Regions from separate parts of the Streptomyces sp. NPDC042100 genome, predicted to be linked through region 2. Evidence: riboswitches for the same ligand, from Rfam matches in the RefSeq annotation. Region 2 holds a riboswitch; each other region holds the start of a gene.

Region 1 (7,765 bases), on a different contig from region 2:
GCAGGGCACCGAGCCGGTGCCGGGGGAGCGCCGGGAGGGCTTCGACCTGGAGGGGCGCGCGGAGCGGCTCGCCGGGTATCCGCTCGCGGCGGCGGCCGGACCGGAGCTCTTCGCCGACTACGACGACGGCTTCGAGGAGGGCCTGCGCCTGATCGTGGCCGGGATCGAGGCCGTCTACGCCCCCGCCGGGGCCCGTCCCCCCGGCCCCGGGGCCACCGCCCGAGCCGCCGAGGCCCCCTGAGGCGCCGCTCCCCCCCCGCGTAGCCGAAAGCCCTCCTCGTACCCGAAAGCCCTCCGCCCCGCGCGGGTGCGCGCGGGGCGGAGGGCTTGCTGCGGACCGGGGCCGGGCTAGCCGATCGGGCCCGCCACGATGTCCACCGGCTGCGTCAGCGGGGTGCCCGAGCCGTCGCGGCGCGGGTCGGGGTCCGGGAGCTCGGACGGGGTGCCGTTCTTCTGTGCCGCGTGGGCGGGGACGACGCCCGCCCAGGCCAGGATCAGGACGTCCTCGCCCTTCAGGAAGCGCTGGCAGCGCACACCGCCGGTCGCCCGGCCCTTGCGCGGGTACTGGTCGAACGGGGTCAGCTTCGCCGACGTGGCCGAGGCGTCCAGCGTGCCCGTGGAGCCCGCGACCGTGAACACCACCGCGTCCGCCGCCGGATCGACGGCCGTGAAGGAGATGACCTCGGCGTCCGGGGCCAGTTTGACGCCGGCCATGCCGCCCGCGGGCCGCCCCTGCGGCCGGACCTGGGCGGCCGGGTAGCGCAGCAACTGGGCGTCGGAGGTGATGAAGACCAGGTCCTCCTCGCCCGTTCGCAGCTCCGTCGCGCCGACGATCCGGTCGCCGTCCTTGAGGGCGATGACCTCCAGCTCGTCCTTGTTGGACGGATAGTCCGGCACCACGCGCTTCACCACGCCCTGCAGCGTGCCGATCGCGAGCCCCGGTGAGGTCTCGGCGAGCGTGGTGAGGCAGACCACCGTCTCGTCCGCCTCCAGGGAGAGGAACTCGGTCAGCGGCGCGCCGCCCGACAGGTTCGGCGCGGCGGCCGTGTCGGGGAGCTGCGGGAGGTCGATCACGGCGATTCTCAGCAGCCGGCCGGTCGACGTCACCGCGCCGACGTCACCACGCTGGGTGGCCGCGACCGCGGAGACGATCGCGTCGTGCTTGACGCGCTTGCCGTCCGGATCGGCGGGCGGCACCTCCGCCGTCGCCGTGCGGGCGAGCAGACCCGTGGAGGACAGCAGCACCCGGCAGGGGTCGTCCGCGACCTCCAGGGCCACGGCGGCGACGGGGGCGCCCGCCGACTCCAGCAGGACCGTCCGCCGGTCGGTGGCGAACTTCTTGGCGACCGCCGCCAGCTCCGCCGAGACCAGCTTGCGCAGCTCGGAGTCGGAGTCCAGGATCCCGGTCAGCTCGTCGATCTCACCGGTGAGCCGGTCGCGCTCGGTCTCCAGCTCCAGCCGGTCGAACTTGGTGAGCCGGCGCAGCGGGGTGTCCAGGATGTACTGCGTCTGGACCTCGCTCAGGGAGAAGCGCTCCATCAGGCGCTCCTTGGCCTGCGCGGAGTTGTCGCTCTCCCGGATCAGCCGGATGACCTCGTCGATGTCGAGGAGCGCGACGAGCAGCCCCTCCACCAGGTGCAGCCGGTCGCGCTTCTTGCCGCGGCGGAACTCGGAGCGGCGCCGGACCACCTCGAAGCGGTGGTCGAGGTAGACCTCCAGGAGCTCCTTGAGGCCGAGCGTGAGCGGCTGGCCGTCGACCAGGGCCACGTTGTTGATGCCGAAGGACTCCTCCATGGGCGTCAGCTTGTACAGCTGCTCCAGGACCGCCTCCGGCACGAAGCCGTTCTTGATCTCGATGACCAGGCGCAGGCCGTGGTTGCGGTCGGTGAGGTCCTTGACGTCGGCGATGCCCTGGAGCTTCTTGGAGCCGACCAGGTCCTTGATCTTGGAGATCACCTTCTCCGGGCCGACGCTGAAGGGCAGTTCGGTGACGATGATGCCCTTGCGGCGGGCCGTCACGGTCTCCACGCTCGTGGTCGCGCGGATCTTGAACGTGCCGCGGCCGGTCGCGTACGCGTCCTTGACGCCGGAGAGGCCGACGATCCGGCCGCCGGTCGGCAGGTCGGGACCCGGCACGAAGCGCATCAGCGCCTCCAGGTCCGCGTTCGGATGGCGGATCAGGTGGCGGGCCGCCGCGATGACCTCGCCCAGGTTGTGCGGCGGCATGTTGGTCGCCATGCCGACCGCGATGCCGGAGGCGCCGTTGACCAGCAGGTTCGGATAGGCGGCGGGGAGCGCGACCGGCTCCTGCTCCTGGCCGTCGTAGTTCGGCGCGAAGTCGACGGTGTCCTCGTCGATGGACTCCGTCATCAGGAGCGCGGCCGGCGCCATCCGCGACTCCGTGTACCGCATGGCGGCCGGCGGGTCGTCGTTGCCGAGGGAGCCGAAGTTGCCGTGGCCGTCGACCAGCGGGAGGCGCATGGAGAAGGGCTGCGCCATGCGGACCATCGCGTCGTAGATCGACGCGTCGCCGTGCGGGTGCAGCTTGCCCATGACCTCGCCGACGACACGGGCGCACTTGACGAATCCGCGCTCGGGCCGCAGACCCATCTCGCTCATCTGGTAGACGATGCGGCGCTGCACGGGCTTCATGCCGTCGCGGGCGTCGGGCAGCGCGCGCGAGTAGATCACCGAGTACGCGTACTCGAGGAAGGAGCCCTGCATCTCGTCGACGACGTCGATGTCGAGGATTCGCTCCTCGAACGCGTCGTCCGGCGGCGGTGTCTTCGTGCTGCGGCGGGCCATCGCGGCTGCGGCTCCTTCACCAACAAGGTTGATCTGACGCGGACCATTGTGGACCGTCCCGCTGACAACCGGCACCGCGACCCGTGCCTGAGGGCGCCCGGGGTCACCGTCGCGCCCCTCCGCGACCCGGAAGAGGGACGTCGGCGAGGGACGGGAACTTCGCCAGGTGTCGGCGCGCTTGCATACAGTGGCAGGACTTCACATCGCGATCGAAGGGACGTACATGCCCATGGGTCACACGGCCACGGCCGAGGCCGGCTCCGGCGGCCTGACAGCGACCGAGCACCGGCTGGCCAACGGCCTGCGCGTGGTGCTCTCGGAGGACCGCCTGACCCCGGTCGCCGCGGTCTGCCTCTGGTACGACGTCGGCTCGCGTCACGAGGTCGAGGGCCGCACCGGCCTCGCCCACCTCTTCGAGCACCTGATGTTCCAGGGCTCGAAGCAGGTCCACGGCAACGGCCACTTCGAGCTGGTGCAGGGCGCCGGCGGCTCCCTCAACGGCACCACCAGTTTCGAGCGCACCAACTACTTCGAGACCATGCCGGCCCACCAGCTGGAGCTCGCGCTCTGGCTGGAGGCCGACCGCATGGGCTCGCTGCTGGCCGCCCTGGACGACGAGTCGATGGAGAACCAGCGCGACGTCGTCAAGAACGAGCGCCGCCAGCGCTACGACAACGTGCCGTACGGCACCGCCTTCGAGCGCCTCACCGCCCTCGCGTACCCCGAGGGCCACCCGTACCACCACACGCCCATCGGCTCCATGGCCGACCTGGACGCGGCCACCCTGGAGGACGCGCGGAACTTCTTCCGCACGTACTACGCGCCGAACAACGCGGTCCTCTCGGTCGTCGGTGACATCGACCCGGAGCAGACGCTCGCCTGGGTCGAGAAGTACTTCGGCTCGATCCCCGGCCACGACGGCAAGCCCGCGCCGCGCTCCGGCGAGCTCCCCGGGGTCATCGGCGAGCAGATCCGCGAGGTCGTCGAGGAGGAGGTCCCGGCCCGCGCGCTGATGGCCGCCTACCGGCTGCCGCACGACGGCACCCGCGCGTGCGACGCCGCCGACCTGGCGCTGACGATCCTCGGCGGCGGCGAGTCCTCCCGCCTGCACAACCGGCTGGTCCGCCGCGACCGCACCGCCGTCGCCGCCGGTTTCGGCCTGCTGCGGCTGGCCGGCGCGCCCTCGCTCGGCTGGCTGGACGTGAAGGCCTCCGGCGGCGTCGAGGTGCCCCGGATCGAGTCGGCCGTCGACGACGAGCTGGCCCGCTTCGCCGCCGAGGGCCCGACGCCCGAGGAGATGGAGCGCGCGCAGGCCCAGTTGGAGCGCGAGTGGCTGGACCGGCTGGGCACGGTCGCCGGCCGCGCCGACGAACTGTGCCGGTACGCGGTGCTGTTCGGCGACCCCCAGCTCGCCCTGACCGCCGTGAACCGGGTCCTCGACATCAGTGCCGAGGAGGTGCAGGAGGTCGCCAAGGCCACGCTGCGCCCGGACAACCGCGCGGCGCTGGTCTACGAGCCGGTGGGCGCCGACGGCGACAGCGAGAGCGACGAGGAAGAGGGAGCGGACCAGTGACCGACACGGCCGCGTCTTTGACGAACATGACCTTCCACCCCCAGCCCCAGCCGGGCCAGGCCAAGCCCTGGGCCTTCCCGGCCCCGGAGCGCGGCGCCCTGGACAACGGGCTGACGGTGCTGCGGTGCCACCGCCCCGGCCAGCAGGTGGTGGCCGTCGAGATCTCGCTCGACGCCCCGCTGGACGCCGAGCCCGAGGGCCTGGACGGCGTGGCCACGATCATGGCCCGCGCCCTGTCGGAGGGCACCGACCAGCACACCGCCGAGGAGTTCGCCGCCGAGCTGGAGCGCTGCGGCGCCACCCTGGACGCGGCGGCCGACCACCCGGGCGTACGGGTCTCCCTGGAGGTCCCGGTCTCCCGGCTGCCCAAGGCGCTCGGCCTGCTCTCGGAGGCGTTGATCTCCCCGGCGTTCCTGGAGACCGAGATCGAGCGGCTGGTGAACAACCGCCTCGACGAGATCCCGCACGAGTCGGCCAACCCGGCCCGCCGCGCGGCCAAGCAGCTCTCCAAGGAGCTGTTCCCGGCCTCCGCGCGCGTCTCCCGGCCCCGCCAGGGCACCGAGGAGACCGTCGCGGCGATCGACGCCGCCGCCGTCCGCGCCTTCTTCGACGCGCACGTGCGGCCCGCCACGGCCACCGCCGTCATCGTCGGCGACCTCACCGACGTGGACGTCGACAAGGTGCTCGCGGAGACGCTGGGCGCCTGGACGGGCGACGCAGGCACCCGGCGCCCCATGCCGGCCGTCACGGCCGACGACACCGGGCGGGTCGTCATCGTGGACCGCCCCGGCGCCGTCCAGACGCAGCTGCTCATCGGCCGCGTCGGCCCCGACCGCCACGACCGCGTGTGGCCGGCCCAGGTGCTCGGCACGTACTGCCTCGGCGGCACCCTCACCTCCCGGCTGGACCGCGTCCTGCGCGAGGAGAAGGGCTACACGTACGGTGTGCGCTCCTTCGGCCAGGTGCTGCGCTCCGACGGCGCGGGCCACGGGCTCTCGCTGCTCGCCATCAGCGGCTCGGTGGACACCCCCAACACGGGTCCGGCACTTGACGACCTGTGGAAGGTGCTGCGCACCCTCGCCGCCGAGGGCCTGACGGACGCCGAGCGCGACGTGGCCGTGCAGAACCTGGTGGGGGTGGCCCCGCTCAAGTACGAGACGGCCGCCTCCGTCGCGGGCACCCTCGCCGACCAGGTCGAGCAGCACCTCGCGGACGACTACCAGGCGCAGTTGTACGCGCGGCTGGCCGAGACCGGCACGGTGGAGGCGACCGCGGCCGTGGTCAACGCCTTCCCGGTGGACCGGCTCGTGACGGTGCTTGTCGGCGACGCGGCGCAGATCGAGGAGCCGGTGCGGGCCCTGGGCATCGGCGAAGTGACGGTCGTGACCGGCTGATTGAGCCGCCGCCAGGCGGACGAGGAGACCCCGACGGCATGGTTCGTCGGGGTTCTCCTTTTTGTCCGTATTGCCGCTCGTGTGATCTTCTGCCCTGTGGCATGTCTTACAAAAAAGCGTGTCTGTTTGGCGATTGACCGAAGATCGGCCTAGCGTCGATCCGGCTGTCCGCCCGTTGTACGACGCCGCATTCGCGGCAACGGACAGTCATCGCCGAGTCCCCGTAAGGCGCGAGCCTGGGGAGCCGGGGACCCATCGCAGTCCCTGGGGTGAATCGGACGCCTTCGCTCAGCGAGCGGAGGGGCCCGTAGGAGACCTTCCTGCTCCGAACCCGTCAGCTAACCCGGTAGGCGAGAGGGAAGGAAAGGATCAGCCACTTCATGGCGTTCACCCGTGCCACCGGGAAGCATCGTGGTCCGAGCCGCATGGCGCGCCGCTCCGTGGGCATCGCCGGTGTGGCGACCCTCGCGACGACCGGCGTCATCGGCACCCTGGCCTCCCCGGCGTTCGCCGCCGACACGGAGCCCGCCTCCCCGGAGGACACCGGCCTCACCAAGGTGATCACCGCCGAGTCCATCGCCGAGCGCGTCGACGCCCAGGCCGCCGCCCAGGAGAAGGAGGCCGTCGAGGCCGCCGCCCGGGTCAAGGCCGCCGCCGAGGCCAAGCGCAAGGCCGAGGCCCGCGCCAAGGAGGCCCGCGCGGCCCAGGAGCGCGCCGCCCGGGAGGCCGAGCGCAAGCGCCTGAACTCCTTCCAGCTCCCCGTCGCCGGCACGTACGTGAGCACCGGCTACAAGACCGGCGGCTCGCTCTGGTCCTCCGGCAGCCACTCCGGCATCGACTTCCACGCCGCCTACGGGAGCAAGGTCGTCTCCGTCGGCTCCGGCACCGTCGTCGAGGCCGGCTGGGGCGGCGCGTACGGCAACAACATCGTCATCCGGATGAACGACGGCACGTTCACCCAGTACGGCCACCTCGCCTCGATCGGCGTCTCCGTCGGCCAGACGGTCACCCCCGGCGACCAGATCGGCGTCTCCGGGTCCTCCGGCAACTCGACCGGCCCGCACCTCCACTTCGAGGCCCGTACGTCCGCCGAGTACGGATCGGACGTCAACCCGGTCTCCTACCTGCGTGCCCGCGGAGTCCACGTCTGACGTGTGCGTTCTGTGAAGAAGTCCCGGCTCGAACGAGCCGGGACTTCTTTTTTGTTTCCGTATTATCGGGTGGCATCGGAAATTCCGGCATCCTGCAATAGAGTCGCAGGGGTCGCCGGACGGGCGCCATGCGGTGGGTTTCGCTCGGGTCGAGCCGGATCGCATCGAGCCGGATCGCGTAGAACCGGATCGAAACGAGCCGGATCGAAGTGAATCGAATAGCGGATCACATACGGAGGTCGGACATGCGTGTTCCCGCGCACTCGGTATGCACGGCGATCCGGGACGACATCGTCTCCGGCGTCTTCGCGCGGGGTGCCCGCCTGACGGAGGAGCAGCTCGCGCGCCGCTACGGGGTCTCCCGCGTGCCGGTCCGCGAGGCGCTGCGCACGCTGGAGTCCGAGGGCTTCGTGGTCACCCGGCGGCACGCGGGCGCGCATGTCGCCGAGCCCACCGAGCAGGAGGCGGCGGACCTGCTCGACGTGCGGACCCTGCTGGAGCCGCTGGGGGCCGCCAGGGCCGCCCAGCGCCGCTCGGACGCGCACCTCAAGGTGCTGCGCGGGCTGGTCAGGCTGGGGCAGGAGCGGGCCAGGCGCGGCCAGGGGGAGGATCTGCGCGCGCTCGGCGCCTGGTTCCACGAGACGCTCGCCCAGGCGTCCGGCAGCCCGCCGCTCACCGCGCTCCTCACCCAGCTGCGGCACAAGATCGCCTGGATGTACGCGGTCGAGCCGGCCGTCCGGCCCGTGGAGGCGTGGGCCGAGCACGGGGCGATCGTCGACGCCGTCGCGCGCGGGGACGCGGAAAGGGCCCGCGCGCTGACCGCGCTGCACGTGGAGCGCGCT
Region 2 (7,765 bases):
CGGCATCGAGCAGCTCGCGCTGCGCAGCGGCGTGCGCGGCGCCGGGCGGGCCGGGGCGCCCGCGCCGGTGGCCGTGGTGCGCACCGGGATGGGCCCGGCGCACGCCCGCCGGACCGTGTCCCGGGCGCTGGAGCGGGCGGAGTGGCGGGACGCGGCCGTCATCGCCTCCGGCTTCTGCGCGGGGCTGGAGCCCGGGATGCACCCCGGCGACCTGATCGTCGCCGAGGAGACCCGAGGGCCCGACGGGGTCACCCCCTGCGCGGGCACCGAGCTGCTGGTGAAGGCGCTGGCCCGCGCGGTGCCGGGGCGCACCGTGCACACCGGCCCGCTGACCGGCTCCGACCACGTGGTGCGCGGCCCCGAGCGGGCCGCACTGCGGGCCGGCGGGGCGCTCGCCGTGGACATGGAGTCCGCCGCCACCCTGCGGACGGCGGTGACGGCCGGTCCCCGCCCGGTTGCGGCCGTACGGGTGGTCGTGGACGCTCCAGAACATGAACTGGTCCGGATCGGCACGGTACGCGGTGGAATATCGGCTTTCCGCGTTCTTCGTGCCGTCCTTCCCGCATTCTTCGAATGGCACCGTTCTTTGCTGCTCCCCAGGAGGTGAGCGAGTTATGGCCATGCCGCTCCGTCAGTCCATCCGGGTCGGGACCTACCTCTTCGAACAGAAGCTCCGCAAGCGGGAGAAGTTCCCGTTGATCGTCGAGCTGGAGCCGCTGTTCGCCTGCAACCTCAAGTGCGAGGGCTGCGGCAAGATCCAGCATCCGGCCGGGGTGCTCAAGCAGCGCATGCCGGTCGCCCAGGCGGTCGGCGCCGTCCTGGAGTCCGGGGCGCCGATGGTCTCCATCGCCGGCGGCGAGCCGTTGATGCACCCTCAGATCCACGAGATCGTGCGCCAGTTGGTGGCCAAGCGCAAGTACGTCTTCCTCTGCACCAACGCGATGCTGCTGCGGAAGAAGCTGGAGAACTTCACCCCCTCCCCGTACTTCGCCTTCGCGGTCCACATCGACGGGCTGCGCGAGCGGCACGACGAGTCCGTCGCCAAGGAGGGCGTGTTCGACGAGGCGGTGGCGGCCATCAAGGAGGCCAAGCGGCGCGGCTTCCGGGTCACCACCAATTCGACCTTCTTCAACACCGACACCCCCCAGACGATCATCGAGGTGCTGAACTTCCTCAACGACGACCTCCAGGTCGACGAAATGATGATCTCGCCCGCGTACGCCTACGAGAAGGCGCCCGACCAGGAGCATTTCCTCGGGGTCGAGCAGACCAGGGAGCTCTTCAAGAAGGCCTTCGCAGGCGGAAACCGACGCCGCTGGCGGCTCAACCACTCGCCGCTCTTCCTGGATTTCCTGGAAGGCAAGGCCGATTTCCCCTGCACGGCCTGGGCGATCCCGAACTACTCCCTCTTCGGGTGGCAGCGCCCCTGCTATCTGATGAGCGACGGCTACGTCCCCACGTACCGCCAGCTCATCGAAGAGACCGACTGGGATGCGTACGGGCGCGGAAAGGACCCCCGCTGCGCCAACTGCATGGCGCACTGCGGCTACGAACCCACCGCCGTCCTCGCCACCATGGGCTCGCTCAAGGAGTCCCTGCGCGCGGTCCGCGAGACTGTCAACGGAAACGGGTGAGCCGGTCGTGACGGCAGAGGCGGGCGGGGCGGGCGGGGCCGGTGGGCCCGGTGGCACGGGCGGCTTCGATCTGCGGGCACTGCTCGCCGAGCGCGGTGGCGAGCGGTACGAGCTGCACGCCCGCCACCTCAACCACCAGCTCCCTCGGATGCTCCACACCATCGGCTTCGACAAGGTGTACGAGCGGGCCGAGGGGGCGCACTTCTGGGACGCGGACGGTGCCGACTACCTGGACATGCTCGCCGGCTTCGGCGTCATGGGCCTGGGCCGGCACCACCCGGTCGTCCGCCGGGCGCTGCACGACGTGCTCGACGCCGGGCTCGCCGACCTCACCCGCTTCGACTGCCAGCCGCTGCCCGGACTGCTCGCCGAGCGGCTGCTGGCCCACAGCCCCCACCTCGACCGGGTCTTCTTCGGCAACAGCGGTACCGAGGCGGTGGAGACGGCGCTCAAGTTCGCCCGTTTCGCCACCGGGCGGCCCCGGGTCGTCTACTGCGCGCACGCCTTCCACGGGCTGACCACCGGCTCGCTCTCGGTCAACGGCGAGGACGGCTTCCGGGACGGCTTCGCCCCGCTGCTGCCCGACACGCCGATCGCGCTCGGCGACCTCGACGCCCTGGAGCGCGAGCTCCGCAAGGGCGACGTGGCCGCCTTCGTGGTGGAGCCGATCCAGGGCAAGGGCGTGCACGAGGCCCCGCCGGGCTTCCTGCGGGCCGCGCAGGAGCTGCTGCACCGGCACGGTGCGCTGTTGATCGCCGACGAGGTGCAGACCGGTCTCGGCCGGACCGGCGACTTCTACGCCTACCAGCACGAGGAGGGCGTCGAGCCGGACCTGGTCTGCGTCGCCAAGGCGCTCTCCGGCGGCTACGTTCCGGTCGGGGCGACCCTCGGCAGGGACTGGATCTTCAAGAAGGTCTATTCGTCCATGGACCGGGTGCTGGTCCACTCGGCCAGCTTCGGCTCGAACGCGCAGGCCATGGCCGCCGGGCTCGCCGTGCTCTCGGTCATGGAGAGCGAGGGCACCGTCGCCCACGTACGGCGGACCGGCGACCTGCTCGCCTCCCGGCTGCGCGAACTGGTCCCGCGCTACGAGCTGCTGAAGGAGATCCGGGGCCGCGGGCTGATGATCGGCATCGAGTTCGGCCGCCCGTCCTCGCTGGGCCTGCGCAGCCGCTGGACCATGCTCCAGGCGGCCCGCAAGGGACTCTTCGCCCAGATGGTCGTGGTCCCGCTGCTCCAGCGCCACCGGATCCTCACCCAGGTCTCCGGGGACCACCTGGAGGTGATCAAGCTGATTCCGCCGCTGGTGATCGACGAGGCCGACGTGGACCGGTTCGTGACCGCCTTCACGGCGGTCATGGACGACGCCCACGGGGGCGGCGGGCTGCTGTGGGACTTCGGGAAGACCCTGGTCAAGCAGGCGGTCGCGCAGCGCTGACCGGAACCGGGCGGTCAGGCCCGGCGGTTTTTGCCTCTGGGGCAAGAAACTTGCCTCAGAGGCACGAAGCTGGCGGAATGGACGCATGGACCACGTCCCCGGGGAAGCCTCCCCGGACCTCGCCGCCCCCGACATCCTGCCGGACGTCGCCCCGCAGCTGCGGGCCCTGCGCCGCCGCAGGGGACTCACCCTGGAGACCGCGGCACAGCGGGCCGGGCTCTCGCCGGCCCACCTGTCCCGCCTGGAGACGGGGAACCGGCAGCCCTCGCTGCCGATGCTGCTCGCGCTGTCCCGTATCTACGGTACGACGGTCTCGGAGCTGCTGGGGGAGACCCCGCCCGGACACGACCCGGTCGTCCGTGCCGGACGCTCGGACCCGGTCGAGGCCGACGGCTGGATCTACCGCCAGGCCGGCGGCGCCGGGCGCGCCCTGCAGTGCCTGCGGGTCCATGTGCCCTACGCCACTCGCGCCGACATCGTGCGGGTCCACCCCGGTGAGGAGTGGATCCACGTCCTGGAGGGCCGGGTGCGCCTCGCCCTCGGCGACGCCGTGCACGTCCTCGATCCCGGGGACAGCGCGCACTTCGACTCGCTCACCCCGCACCGGATCGGCGCCGCCACCCGCGCCGGGGCCGAGCTGCTCTTCGTCCACACCCTGATGCAGAGTCCCGTCGCCGAGCTGTGCCTCGGCGACGGCACCCCGCACCGGCGCTGACCCCGTGTACCCGACCGTGGAAAGGACCGACATGTCCGAGCTTCCTGCGAACTCCGTACCGGACACCGGCGAGGAGCGCGGCAACGGCAAGTTCCCCAAGGGGCTGGTGCTCCGCCTGTTCGCCTACCTCATCGCCGGTCACCTCTTCGCCGGCTTCCTCTACCTGCTCTTCGCGATGGGCGGCCAGAACCAGTAGCGGGCGGCGGCTACGCCTCGGCGAGCAGGCGCCCGCGCAGCCGGTCCCGGGTCTCCGGGGCGAGCCGCAGCCCCTCGGACAGGTAGCTCTCCACCGAGCCCCAGGTCTCCTCGATGGTCGCGAAGGCGGCCCGCAGGTACTCGACGCGCGCGTCGAAGAGGGGGCTCAGCAGCTCCATCACCGCCGGGGACATGGCGTCCGCCGCCTCGGACTCACGCCGCACCTTGTAGCGGCGGTGCGGCTCGTTCGACTTCACGTAGTCGGCTTCGATCGCCTCGCGCTCCACGCCCAGGGCGAGCAGCGTGATCGCGATCGACAGCCCGGCCCGGTCCTTGCCGGCGGCGCAGTGCATCAGGGCCGGGACGCTCTCCTCGGCCATGTCGTGCAGGATCCGGCTGTGCTCGGCCGTCCGCTCCACGATCATCTTCTGGTACGACTCGGACATCCGGGCCGCGGCCTTGCCGTCACCCAGGATCGCGCGCAGCTGCTCCAGGTCGCCGGTCCGCACCAGCTTCCAGAACTCCTTGCCGTCGGCCGGGTCGTTGAGCGGTATGTTCACGTTCCGCACGCCCGGCAGCTCGACGTCCGCGCCCTCCATCCGCCGGTCCGCCTCGTTGCGGAAGTCGAAGACGGTGTGCAGCCCGAGGGCCGCGAGGAACTCCGCGTCCTCCGTCGTGGCGTGCGCCAGGTGACCGCTGCGGAAGAGGCGTCCGGCGCGCACGCTCCGGCCGTCCGCCGTCGGCAGCCCGCCGAGGTCGCGGAAGTTGCGTACGCCGGTCAGCTCGGGCTCGGTGGTCGCGTGGGTCACGGAAGCTCCTGGTCGTGAGAGGGGTCGTGGTGAGATCGGTTCCTGGGGCAATCATCCAGGTGAGAGGCCCGCGACGCACCCTCTCTGACAGAAATGTACGATTGGTCCGAATTGGGACTTAAGGCATAACGCGCCCTGATACCAGGGGAGATGGTCTCCGGTGCGTGAGCAGCGTCATAGACGTGACGGACCGTGGCGGGGCAACCTTTCCGAATTCCCTTGTGGAAAGGGAAATCGAGGGAACGTCATCCACGGAGGGTGACCGCGATTCCGGCCGTAAAAGCCGCCCGTACGCACATTCCTGAAAACCGCGGCTTGTTCGGGCGCCGCCGTCTCGTCTAGCGTCGCGCTCAATCCGGACGGACCGCCTAATCCTGCCGCCGACCGGAATCCCCATACCACCCGTATCAGGCAGGAGCGGGGGACCCAGGTAGTACGCCGGCCCCTCGAAGAAGGACGGCTCGGGGTGAAGCCGCGTGACCGCGCGGCCGGACAGCTCCAGTCCGAACCCGACAGCTCACCTCGCAGGCGACGGAGAGGAATCCGCCATGCCCGCGAAGGGTAAGCACCGCCGTCCCAAGGCCAACCCGATCACCCGCGGGTTCGTCGCCGCCGGCACCGGCGGCGCCGTCGTCGCCCTGCCGCTGATCGGAGCGACCGGCGCCCACGCCGCCGAGCAGGCCGCCCCGGCCGTGAAGGCCCCGCAGGCCGTCACCGTCGCCGTAGCCGCCAAGGCCCCCGCCCAGGCTCCGGCCGCCGCGCCCGCCGCCGCCCCGAAGGCGTACACCGTCGTCCGAGGCGACTACCTGTCGAAGATCGCCGCCGAGCACCGCCTGACCGGCGGCTGGCAGAAGCTCTACCGCGACAACCGCCAGGTCGTCGGCGAGGACCCCTCGCTGATCCTCCCCGGCATGAAGCTCACCCTCGGGGCCAAGAACCCCGCGAAGAGCACCGCCAAGGCGGCGCCGGCGCCCAAGGCCGCCCCCGAGCGCACCGCGAAGAGCGGCGGCGAGGGCACCCGCGCCACGCGCGGCACCGAGCGCCCGGCCGCCTCGTCCTCCTCCTCTTCGTCCTCCGCTTCTTCGTCCTCTTCGTCTTCGTCCTCCTCCTCGGCCGGCCAGTCCTCCTCCTCCGGCTGGGTCACCCCCATCGCGGGCGGCGGCGTCTCCACCCCGTACCGCGCCTCCGGCTCCATGTGGTCCTCCGGCTACCACACCGGCGTCGACTTCATCGCCTCCACCGGCACCACCGTCCGCGCGGTCGGCCCCGGCACCGTCTACTCGGCCGGCTGGGGCGGCGCCTACGGCAATCAGGTCGTCATCCAGCACACCGACGGCACCTTCTCCCAGTACGGCCACCTCTCCTCGCTGTCCGTCTCCGCCGGCCAGACCGTCAGCGGCGGCCAGCAGATCGGCCTCTCCGGCGCGACCGGCAACGTCACCGGCCCGCACCTGCACTTCGAGATGCGCACCGGGCCGGAGTACGGCTCCGACATCGACCCGCTGGCCGTCCTGCGCCAGCATGGGGTCGGCGTCTGAACCGCCCCGCACCACGGATTCCACCCCGAGGCCCGGCACCCGTGTGCCGGGCCTCCGGGCTATTCCGACTTGGGAGAATCTTTAGTGGTGGCATATGTCACCCGCCGTCAACCCCTCCTTACGGTCGCGTAGGTCACATCGGTGAAGGAAAGATGTGCTCCCGTGGCAGACGATTCGAGAACACCAGACAAGAACGCATTCGGGTCGTACGCGGCGATCGGTGACAGCTTCACGGAGGGCGTCGGCGACCCCGGGCCCGACGGGACGTACGTCGGCTGGGCGGACCGGTTCGCGGTCCTGCTCGCGGACCAGCTTCCGGAGCACGACGCCTTCCGCTACGCCAACCTGGCGGTGCGAGGACGCCTTCTGGACCAGATCGTCGCGGAGCAGGTCCCGAGGGCGAAGGAACTCGCCCCCGACCTGGTGACCTTCTGCGCGGGCGGCAACGACATCATCCGCCCCGGCACCGACCCCGACGACGTCGCCGAGCGCTTCGAGCGCGCGGTCGCCGACCTGACCTCCGCCGTGGGCACCGTGATGGTGACGACCGGCTTCGACACCCGCGACGTGCCGGTCCTCAAGCACCTGCGCGGGAAGATCGCCACCTACACCGCGCACGTCCGGGCCATCGCCGACCGCTACGAGTGCCCGGTGCTCGACCTGTGGTCGCTCCGGTCCGTCCAGGACCGGCGCGCCTGGGACGACGACCGGCTCCACCTGTCGGCGGAGGGGCACACCCGGGTCGCGCTGCGCGCCGCCCAGGTGCTCGGCCTGCCGGTGCCGGCCGACCCGGACCAGTCGTGGCCGCCGCGGCCGCCGCGCGGCACCCTGGAGGTCCGCAAGGACGACATCCACTGGGCCAAGGAGTATCTGGTCCCGTGGATCGGGCGCAGGCTGCGCGGCGAGAGCTCCGGCGACCACGTCGAGGCCAAGCGCCCCGACCTTATGCCCCTGTAGGGGCCCCGGGCCGGCCGGCCGGGATCCGCTCCAGGACCCCGCCGGCGAACACGTCGTACAGCGGCAGCGTCTCCAGGTGGACGTAGCCGATGTGGCAGTCGCAGACGGCGAGCGGACAGGGGCGCGGGCGCAGCGCGGCCCGGTACGAGCCGTCGTACAGATTGCCCAGCTCGGCCTTGACGAAGTGGCAGCGCCGCACCGTCCCGTCGCCGTCCACCGAGACGACCGACTCGCCGGTGCGGCAGGGCAGCCCGGCCGAGCGGTGCGGCTGCCTGCTGTACGGGAAGAGGGGGTCGAGGACCGTCCAGTCCCCGGCCTCCTCGTCGGTGTAGGCGTGGCCCTCCGCCGCGTTCACCCACAGGTAGACCTCGGGCGGCAGCTCGGCCCGCAGCCGCCGCGCGGCGGCCAGGTGCTCCGGCAGGCCGACGATCCCGACGCTGAACCGGACGCCCCGCTCCGCCAGCGCCCGGCACTTGCCC
Region 3 (7,765 bases), on a different contig from region 2:
CCGGCAGGCCGCGAAGGTGCGCTCCAGTGCCTCGGGGGCGAGGCGGCCGGTCCGGTCGACGTCCTGGCCGAGCCGGACGATCGTCATCCGGCGGTCGAGCTCGATCAGCTCGCCGGTCTCCGGGTGCACGTCGGCGACGAGCAGGCGGATGGAGTTGGTGCCGCAGTCGATTCCGGCGACCCGGGTCACTCGCCGCCCTCCTTCTCGTCGCCGCACGGCGACACACAGGGGCCCTTCGCCCACCACTCGGGCAGCATGGCCAGGGCCTCGTCGCCGAAGGGGTTCACGCCGGGGCCGGCGACCAGCGAGTGGCCGACGAGCACGTGCAGGCACTTGACCCGGTCCGGCATCCCGCCGGCGCTCGGGAAGCCCTCCAGGACCTCGATGGCGTCGCGGCGGCGCAGGTAGTCCTCGTGGGCGGCGCGGTAGGCGGCGGCGAGCTCCGGGTCGGTGGCGAGCCGGGCCTGCATCTCCTTCATGACCCCGTTGGCCTCCAGGGTCCCGATCGCCGAGGCCGCCCGGGGGCAGGTCAGGTAGTACGTGGTCGGGAACGGCGTGCCGTCGGGCAGCCGGGGCGCGGTCTCGACGACGTCGGGGTTGCCGCACGGGCAGCGGTGCGCGATGGCGCGCAGACCACGAGGCGGCCGGCCGAGCTGCTGCTCGAACGCGGCGACGTCCGCGTCGGTCGGCTCGGTGGGGGCGGTCTGCGGAGGGGGCGTTTCCATGGTGGGTCCTGGGTTCAGTGGCGGTCGGCGCTGTCCACGCCGTCCCACAGGTTGTCGTACCAGGGGCGGTCCGTCGCGCCCTGGTCGGTGCGGGGCCGGTGCTCCGCGTCCGGGTCGGTCACGGTGAAGCCGGTCTCCCCGGGCATCACGTAGTGCAGGTGCTCACGGGCCAGCCGGCGCACATAGGCGGGGTCCTGGAGGCGGGCCTTCTCGTCCCGCAGCTCCTCCACCCGCCGGGCGGCCTCGGCGGCCTTGCGCTGCTGGTCGGCGATCTCGCCCTGCTGGGAGACGTACTGCCGCATCGGGTAGGCGAGGGCCACCACCAGCGAGCAGACGACCAGCGCGAGGAAGGCCGCGCGGCCGGTGAGCCGGGAGCGGCGGGCCTGGCGGCGGGTCTGGGAGCGGTAGACACGGGCGGCGGTCTGCTCGCCGAGCAGCCTGATCCGGGTCGCGGTCGAGAACCGGTCCCGGTCCTTCACAGCCATCCCGCACGCCTCCCCTGTAGCTTCCGACCCTCTTCACACGCACGTCCCCGCACACGGTACGGGACCGGGTGCGGGGACGTGCGGAGCGGAGCGGGTGTCAGCCCTTGAAGCGCGGGAAGGCGCTGCGGCCGGCGTAGACCGCGGCGTCGTCGAGGATCTCCTCGATGCGCAGCAGCTGGTTGTACTTGGCGACGCGCTCGGAGCGGGCCGGGGCGCCGGTCTTGATCTGGCCGCAGTTGGTGGCGACGGCCAGGTCGGCGATGGTGACGTCCTCGGTCTCGCCGGAGCGGTGGGACATCATGCACTTGAAGCCGCTGCGCTGGGCGAGCTCGACGGCGTCGAGGGTCTCGGTCAGCGAGCCGATCTGGTTGACCTTGACCAGGAGGGCGTTCGCGGAGCCCTCCTCGATGCCGCGGGCGAGGCGCTCGGGGTTGGTGACGAAGAGGTCGTCGCCGACGAGCTGCACCTTGGCGCCGAGCTTGTCGGTGATGACCTTCCAGCCGGCCCAGTCGTCCTCGAACAGCGGGTCCTCGATGGAGACCAGCGGGTACGCGGAGACGAGCTCCTCGTAGTACTCGGTCATCTCGGCGGCCGAGCGGGACTTGCCCTCGAACTCGTACTTGCCGTCCTTGTAGAACTCGGAGGCGGCGCAGTCGAGCGCGAGCGCGATGTCCTTGCCCGGGACGTAGCCGGCCTGCTTGATGGCCTCGACGATGAGGTCGAGGGCGGCGCGGTTGGAGTCCAGGTTCGGGGCGAAGCCGCCCTCGTCGCCGAGACCGGTGGAGAGGCCCTTGGTCTTCAGGACGGACTTGAGGGTGTGGTAGACCTCGGTGCCCCAGCGCAGCGCCTCGGAGAAGGACTCCGCGCCGATGGGGGCGATCATGAACTCCTGGATGTCCACGTTGGAGTCGGCGTGCGACCCACCGTTGAGGATGTTCATCATCGGAACGGGCAGCAGGTGCGCGTTCGGGCCGCCCAGGTAGCGGAAGAGCGGCAGGTCGGAGGCCTCGGAGGCGGCGTGCGCGACGGCGAGGGAGACGCCGAGGATGGCGTTGGCGCCGAGCGAGGACTTGTCCGGGGTGGCGTCCAGGTCGAACATCGCCTGGTCGATCAGGCGCTGCTCGGTGGCGTCGTAGCCGACGAGCTCCGGGCCGATCTGCTCGATGACCGCGAGGACGGCCTTCTCGACGCCCTTGCCCTGGTAACGGTTGGGGTCACCGTCACGGAGCTCAAGGGCCTCGAAGGCACCGGTGGAGGCACCGGACGGAACGGCAGCACGGCCGGTGCTGCCGTCGTCGAGGCCGACCTCGACCTCGACCGTGGGGTTGCCTCGGGAGTCCAGGATTTCCCGGGCTACGACGACGTCGATGGACGGCACGAGCATCTCCTTCTGGGATGTGACGCTGGGTGTGACGCGGTGGTGCAAGGTCTCGTTTCGCCTTGCGACAAGAGCCTAACCGGCTCTGGCGCTCCGGCCAGCCGGACGCCCGCCCCCTGGGACGAAAAAGGACCCAACGGCACCCATCTAGGGACGAAAGGCCCCTTACTACTCACCGGTAAGGGCCTGGAACGGGGAAACCCCGGTCCGGAGCGCACGGGGGAAGGGCACTCCGGACCGGGGTGGTCACCGCGGGTGGGTCGTCAGGCTCACTTCAGGTGGAGCTGCTGGCCCGGGTAGATCAGGTCGGCGTTCTCGACGACGTCCTTGTTGAGCTCGAAGAGCTTGGCCCAGCCGCCCTTGACGCCGTGCGCCTGGGCGATCTTGCTCAGGGTGTCGCCGGCGGCGACCTTGTACTCGCCGTCGCCCTTCTTGACCGTCTTGCCGGTGGGGGTGGTGACGGTCTTCTTGGAGACGGTCTTCTTCGGCGTGGTCTTCGGCGCCTGGCGCTGCTCGCTTCGGGTCGTCGGCCGCTCGGCGGAGCGCTTCGACGAAGAAGAGGAAGACGACGAAGAAGAGGAAGAAGAGGAGGAGGACGAGCTGGAGCCCGTCGACGCGGAGCCGCCGTTGTACGAGGCGCCGGAGAGGCCCACGCCGCAGCTCGGCCACGCGCCCTTGCCCTGGCCCGCGAGGACCTTCTCGGCGATGGCGATCTGCTGGGACTTCGACGCCTGGTTGGCGGTCGGGGCGTAGGCGGTGCCGCCGTACGCGGCCCAGGTGGAGGCCGAGAACTGCAGGCCGCCGTAGTAACCGTTGCCGGTGTTGATGGACCAGTTACCGCCGGACTCGCACTGGGCGACGCGGTCCCACTCGGAGGCGGTGGCGGCCGAGGCGGTGCCCGCGGTCATCAGCGGGGCGGCGACGGCGACACCGGTGACGCCGACGAGCGTGGCGACGCGGGTGGCCTTGGAGGGACGACGGTGCTTGCCCTTGTTGCCGGAAAACAGCATGGGAATTCTCCTCACCGACGCCTACGAGGTGAGCTGTCGGGTTCGGGCGAGTGAGTTGCCCGGCCGCGTGTCCTTGCACGCGGCTTCACCCCAAGCCGATCGTCGGCCGTCTGTCTCAACGGCCGGGGCCGGCACTTACCTTGGGTCCCCCGCTCCTGCCTTCGGCGCTTGACAGCGACGACTTCCCGTCGGTCGGCGGCAGGATTCGGCGTACCGGTCGACGGGGCCCGCGGTGGCGAGCGGTGATGACCGTAGACATAGACCCGGCGGAAGTTCAAAGACCATCAACCCGGTGAAATCGCCCCTACTTGCTCCCCGATGCGGGGCGTTTCCGCAGGTGAGGGGCGACCTCAGCAAAGTTTGCGGACGTGACACGCCAGTTCGGCAAGAGAGACCCATGCCTCACTTACTCATAACGGACATTCAGGTACGGACTACTCCGCCGCCGCCGTCTTTCCTGACGTCAACTCAAGGCTCTGACCAGGGAGGATGAGGTCGGGGTCGGCGCCGACCGTCTTCTTGTTGGCGTCGTAGAGCGCGGTCCAGCCGCCAGGCAGCGCGTTCTCCTGTGCGATGTCCGACAGACTGTCACCCGGCCTGACGGTGTATTCGTCAGCCTTGACCGCATTGCCGGAGTTGTCCGTCTTGCTCCCCGCGACGGCGCTCTCGGCGCCCTGGCCGCCGTCCGCCGCACCGTCCGCCGACCCGTCACCCGGGGCCGCGTGGCGCCCGGATTCGGGCGTGGTGTCCGGATTGCCCGCTTCTTCCGATGCGGCGTCACCCCGGTGCTTGCCGGAACCGGGGGTGGCCGGATCCGTCGGGTCGGCCGTGCCCGGCGCGCCCGGGGTCCCGGGCGTGCCGGTCGGGTCCGGGGCCCCGGGCGTGCCGGTCGGGTCCGGGGCCGTCGAGCCGTCAGGGGTGCCCGGGGTCGCGGGCGGGGTCGTGGTGCCGCCCGAGGGCGTGGCCGGGGTGGCCGGGGTCACCGGGGTGGCCGGGGTGGTGGTGGTCCCCCCGGAGCCGGCCGGGGTGCCGTCGGTCCGGTTGGACTCGGCGACCGGGCCGGTGGAGGTCTTCGGCCGCACGGCGGGCCCGGGGTTCACGGCGGGCGCGCGGCCGTCCTTCGTCAGGCCCGCGATCGGCGCGCAGGTGGCCCACTGGGTGTCCCCCGCGGCGAAGGCGTGGTCCGCGATCGCGATCTGCTGCGCGCGGCTGGCGAGGTCGGCGCTCGGCGCGTACGCCAGGCCGCCGTGGCGCTCCCAGCCCTCCTGGGTGAACTGGAGACCGCCGTAGAGCCCGTTGCCGAAGTTGGCGCTCCACGCGCCGCCCGACTCGCACTCCGCGACCCGGTCCCAGGTCGGTGCGTCCGCCGCGGCGGCGGAGCCTGCCGCGAGCAGCGGCAGGGCGATGGCCGAGCCTGTGACACCCGCCGCGACGACGATGGCGGGGGCCTGACGGGGTCTGCGGTGTCGTCCGTTCCCGGAGCGCATACGGACTGCCTTTCGCGTGACTGCTGAGACTGCCGGTGAACGTAGCGGCATTCGAACGTGAGTCACAAGTCGATGCAGCGGAGATCACGCGAAGATCACATTCCTGACGACCCGTCAGAAAGCTTGCCGGGAAGCCCCTCGGAAAGCCCGTCGGAAGACGCTGCCCCGGAGCTCAGCCGCGCGCGGCCTTGTGGGAAGCGCTGAACTCCACCGGAAGCGTGCGCAGGCCACGCATGATCAGGCCCCCGCGCCACCGCAGTTCCGCCGGATCGGCCCCAAGTCGCAGGTCCGGCAGGCGAGTCAGCAGGGTCGCCAGCGCCGTCTGCCCTTCGAGGCGGGCCAGCGGCGCCCCCAGGCAGTAGTGGATGCCGTGCCCGTAGCCGAGGTGCTGGTTGTCGCGGCGCGCCAGATCCAGCGTGTCCGGCTCCTCGAAGCGCGCCGGGTCGCGGTCGGCGGCGGCCAGCACCACCAGGACCGGGTCGCCCGCCGGGATCTCCTGGCCGCCCAGCGTGAGCGCCTCGGTGGCGAACCGCCAGGTCGCCATCTCGACCGGACCGTCGTACCGCAGCAGCTCCTCGACGCCCGTCTCCAGGAGCCCGGTCTCGCCCGCCGCGAGCGACTCCTGGAGCCGCGCCCGCTGCTCCGGCTCGCGCAGCAGCGCGTACACGCCGTTGCCGATCAGGTTGACGGTGGTCTCGAAGCCCGCGAAGAGAAGGATGAAGGCCATCGCGGCGGCCTCGTTCTCGGTGAGGTGCTCGCCGTGGTCGGACGCCTTGATGAGCCCCGAGATCAGGTCGTCGCCCGGGTCGGCGCGCTTCTTGTGGATGAGCTCCAGCAGATAGCCGCGCATCTTCTTCACCGAGCGGGCCACCCCGCCGCGCGGCCCGCCGCCGTGCCGGATCATCATCCCGGCCCAGTCGCGGAAGTCGTCCTGGTCCTCCTCGGGCACGCCGAGCAGGTCGCAGATCGCGTAGATGGGGAGCGGGAAGGCGAACTCGTGGATGAGGTCCGCGCTCCCCTTCTCCGCGAAGCCGTCGATGAGCCGGTCGGTGAGCTCCTGCACCCGGGGCGCGAACTCCGCGACCCGGCGCGGGGTGAACGCCTTCGACACCAGCCGCCGCAGCCGGGTGTGGTCCGGCGGGTCGATGTTGAGCAGGTGGGTCATCAGCTCGGCCTTGCGCTCGCCGGGGATGCCCGTCTTGCCCTTGGCGTGGGCCGGCTCGTCGTGGTGCGCCGGGTTCTTCGAGAGCCGCTGGTCGGCCAGCGCCTGCCGGGCGTCGGCGTACCGGGTCACCAGCCAGGCCTCCACCCCGCTGGGCAGCGTCGCCCGGTGCACCGGCGCGTGCGCGCGCAGCCAGGCGTACGCGGGGTACGGATCGGTGGCGAACTCCCAGGTGAAGAGCTCGGGGGCGGCGGGTCGGTCGGACATGGTCCCGACATTAACCCGCCGCCCCCGGGGCTCCGGTCACAGCCGGGCGTACACCCCCTTCGCGGTCAGCCGGTCGAAGGCGAGCCGGACCGCCGTGGCGCCGTCGTCCGGCAGCGGCCCGGTCACGGTGGTGATCTCCGCGTCCGACAGGGCCCGCCGGACCAGCGTGAACTCGTCCAGTGCGCCGGTCAGCCGGTCCTTGTCCGCCCCGGTGCTGTCGGGGCGCGCGCCGAGCCGGAAGCCGCGCACGTCGAAGCCGTCCTCGACGGTCAGCGAGCCCGCGACGGTGCCGCTCGCCACGGCGGTCGGGGCGCCGCCGTCGCCGACCGACAGGGTCAGCGTCCCGCCCTGGCGGCGCAGCACGACGTGCCGCCAGGTGTCGTCGCCGAACACCGTCCCGGCCGGGGCGACGGCCTCCAGGGTGGTGATCCCCCGGTCGGTCTGGACGTGGGCGACGACCTTGTTCTCCTGGGACAGGGCGCGGATCCACAGCTGGCGTTCGGCGGTGCCCACCCCGTACGCCCAGGCGAGCACCGGGCTGGTGTTGGCGGACTGCCGGAAGCGCACCCAGGTGGCCAGGGTGAAGTCGCCGGCGCCGAGCGCGCGGTCCTCGCCGTACGGGAGGTCGACGGCGCCGGTCGTCCCGTCGAGGACGAGGGAGCGGCCGAACTTGGCGCCGGTGTCGGTGACGGTGCCTCCCGCCCGGACGACGCCGTGGCCGCAGTGGCGGGAGGCGTCGGGGGTGGCGCGGGCGGCCGGGTCGTCGGCGGGGCGGGCCACCAGGTGCTGCTCGGTGTGGCCGCCCTCCATGGTCCACCAGACGTGCGGGTCGCGCGGGGCGCTCGATCCGCCGACGGCCGTGTTGTAGAGCCCGGTCTCCTCGGTGGCGCTCAGGGCCCGCTTGTAGAAGCGGAAGTCGTCGAGCTCGCCGGTGAGGACGTCGGTGCCGGTGGACTTCGAGCCGATCCGCAGCCCCTCGGGGGCGGCGACGCCGTCGGTGAAGGAGCCGGTCAGGCCCTCGGCGGTGGTGGGGGTGCCGTTGTCGACGCGGAGGCTGACGACGGTCGCCTCGGTGTCCGTCGGCTGCTTCTTCCGCCGGGTCAGCGTGAGCAGGTGCCAGGCGTTGTCGCCGAAGGCGGACCGGCCGGCCTGGGTGTCGACCACGTCCAGCGGGACCGAGGCCCCGGGCGTCTCCAGGCGCGCGGTCAGCCGGTCGGCGGACGGCTTGGCCCGCACCCACAGCGAGGGCTT

Evidence for each region. Region 2 has a riboswitch for cyclic di-AMP ahead of ACZ6J5_RS11360 (LysM peptidoglycan-binding domain-containing M23 family metallopeptidase). Riboswitches for the same ligand answer to the same signal wherever they lie in the genome.
Region 1: another riboswitch for cyclic di-AMP. It lies ahead of ACZ6J5_RS15335 (M23 family metallopeptidase); the one in region 2 lies ahead of ACZ6J5_RS11360 (LysM peptidoglycan-binding domain-containing M23 family metallopeptidase).
Region 3: another riboswitch for cyclic di-AMP. It lies ahead of ACZ6J5_RS20490 (transglycosylase family protein); the one in region 2 lies ahead of ACZ6J5_RS11360 (LysM peptidoglycan-binding domain-containing M23 family metallopeptidase).

The regions. Positions count from the first base shown of each region.
Region 1 covers NZ_JBVJDK010000006.1:110,003-117,767, forward strand. The annotation lists gene ACZ6J5_RS15315 (TetR/AcrR family transcriptional regulator C-terminal domain-containing protein) at 1-241, shown strand, start outside; gene ACZ6J5_RS15320 (DNA gyrase/topoisomerase IV subunit A) at 349-2,805, opposite strand; gene ACZ6J5_RS15325 (M16 family metallopeptidase) at 3,029-4,378, shown strand; gene ACZ6J5_RS15330 (M16 family metallopeptidase) at 4,405-5,772, shown strand; cyclic di-AMP (ydaO/yuaA leader) riboswitch at 5,974-6,140, shown strand; gene ACZ6J5_RS15335 (M23 family metallopeptidase) at 6,153-6,923, shown strand; gene ACZ6J5_RS15340 (GntR family transcriptional regulator) at 7,169-7,765, shown strand, end outside.
Region 2 covers NZ_JBVJDK010000004.1:321,754-329,518, reverse strand. The annotation lists gene ACZ6J5_RS11390 (phosphorylase family protein) at 1-607, shown strand, start outside; gene hpnH (adenosyl-hopene transferase HpnH) at 615-1,634, shown strand; gene ACZ6J5_RS11380 (aspartate aminotransferase family protein) at 1,642-3,072, shown strand; gene ACZ6J5_RS11375 (helix-turn-helix domain-containing protein) at 3,158-3,787, shown strand; gene ACZ6J5_RS11370 (DUF6126 family protein) at 3,819-3,983, shown strand; gene ACZ6J5_RS11365 (tyrosine-protein phosphatase) at 3,994-4,791, opposite strand; cyclic di-AMP (ydaO/yuaA leader) riboswitch at 5,181-5,335, shown strand; gene ACZ6J5_RS11360 (LysM peptidoglycan-binding domain-containing M23 family metallopeptidase) at 5,340-6,329, shown strand; gene ACZ6J5_RS11355 (SGNH/GDSL hydrolase family protein) at 6,492-7,286, shown strand; gene ACZ6J5_RS11350 (STM4011 family radical SAM protein) at 7,273-7,765, opposite strand, start outside.
Region 3 covers NZ_JBVJDK010000008.1:328,988-336,752, reverse strand. The annotation lists gene ACZ6J5_RS20510 (Ppx/GppA phosphatase family protein) at 1-189, opposite strand, end outside; gene ACZ6J5_RS20505 (DUF501 domain-containing protein) at 186-725, opposite strand; gene ACZ6J5_RS20500 (FtsB family cell division protein) at 740-1,210, opposite strand; gene eno (phosphopyruvate hydratase) at 1,308-2,594, opposite strand; gene ACZ6J5_RS20490 (transglycosylase family protein) at 2,858-3,598, opposite strand; cyclic di-AMP (ydaO/yuaA leader) riboswitch at 3,602-3,775, opposite strand; gene ACZ6J5_RS20485 (LysM peptidoglycan-binding domain-containing protein) at 4,033-5,085, opposite strand; gene ACZ6J5_RS20480 (cytochrome P450 family protein) at 5,258-6,514, opposite strand; gene ACZ6J5_RS20475 (LamG-like jellyroll fold domain-containing protein) at 6,551-7,765, opposite strand, start outside.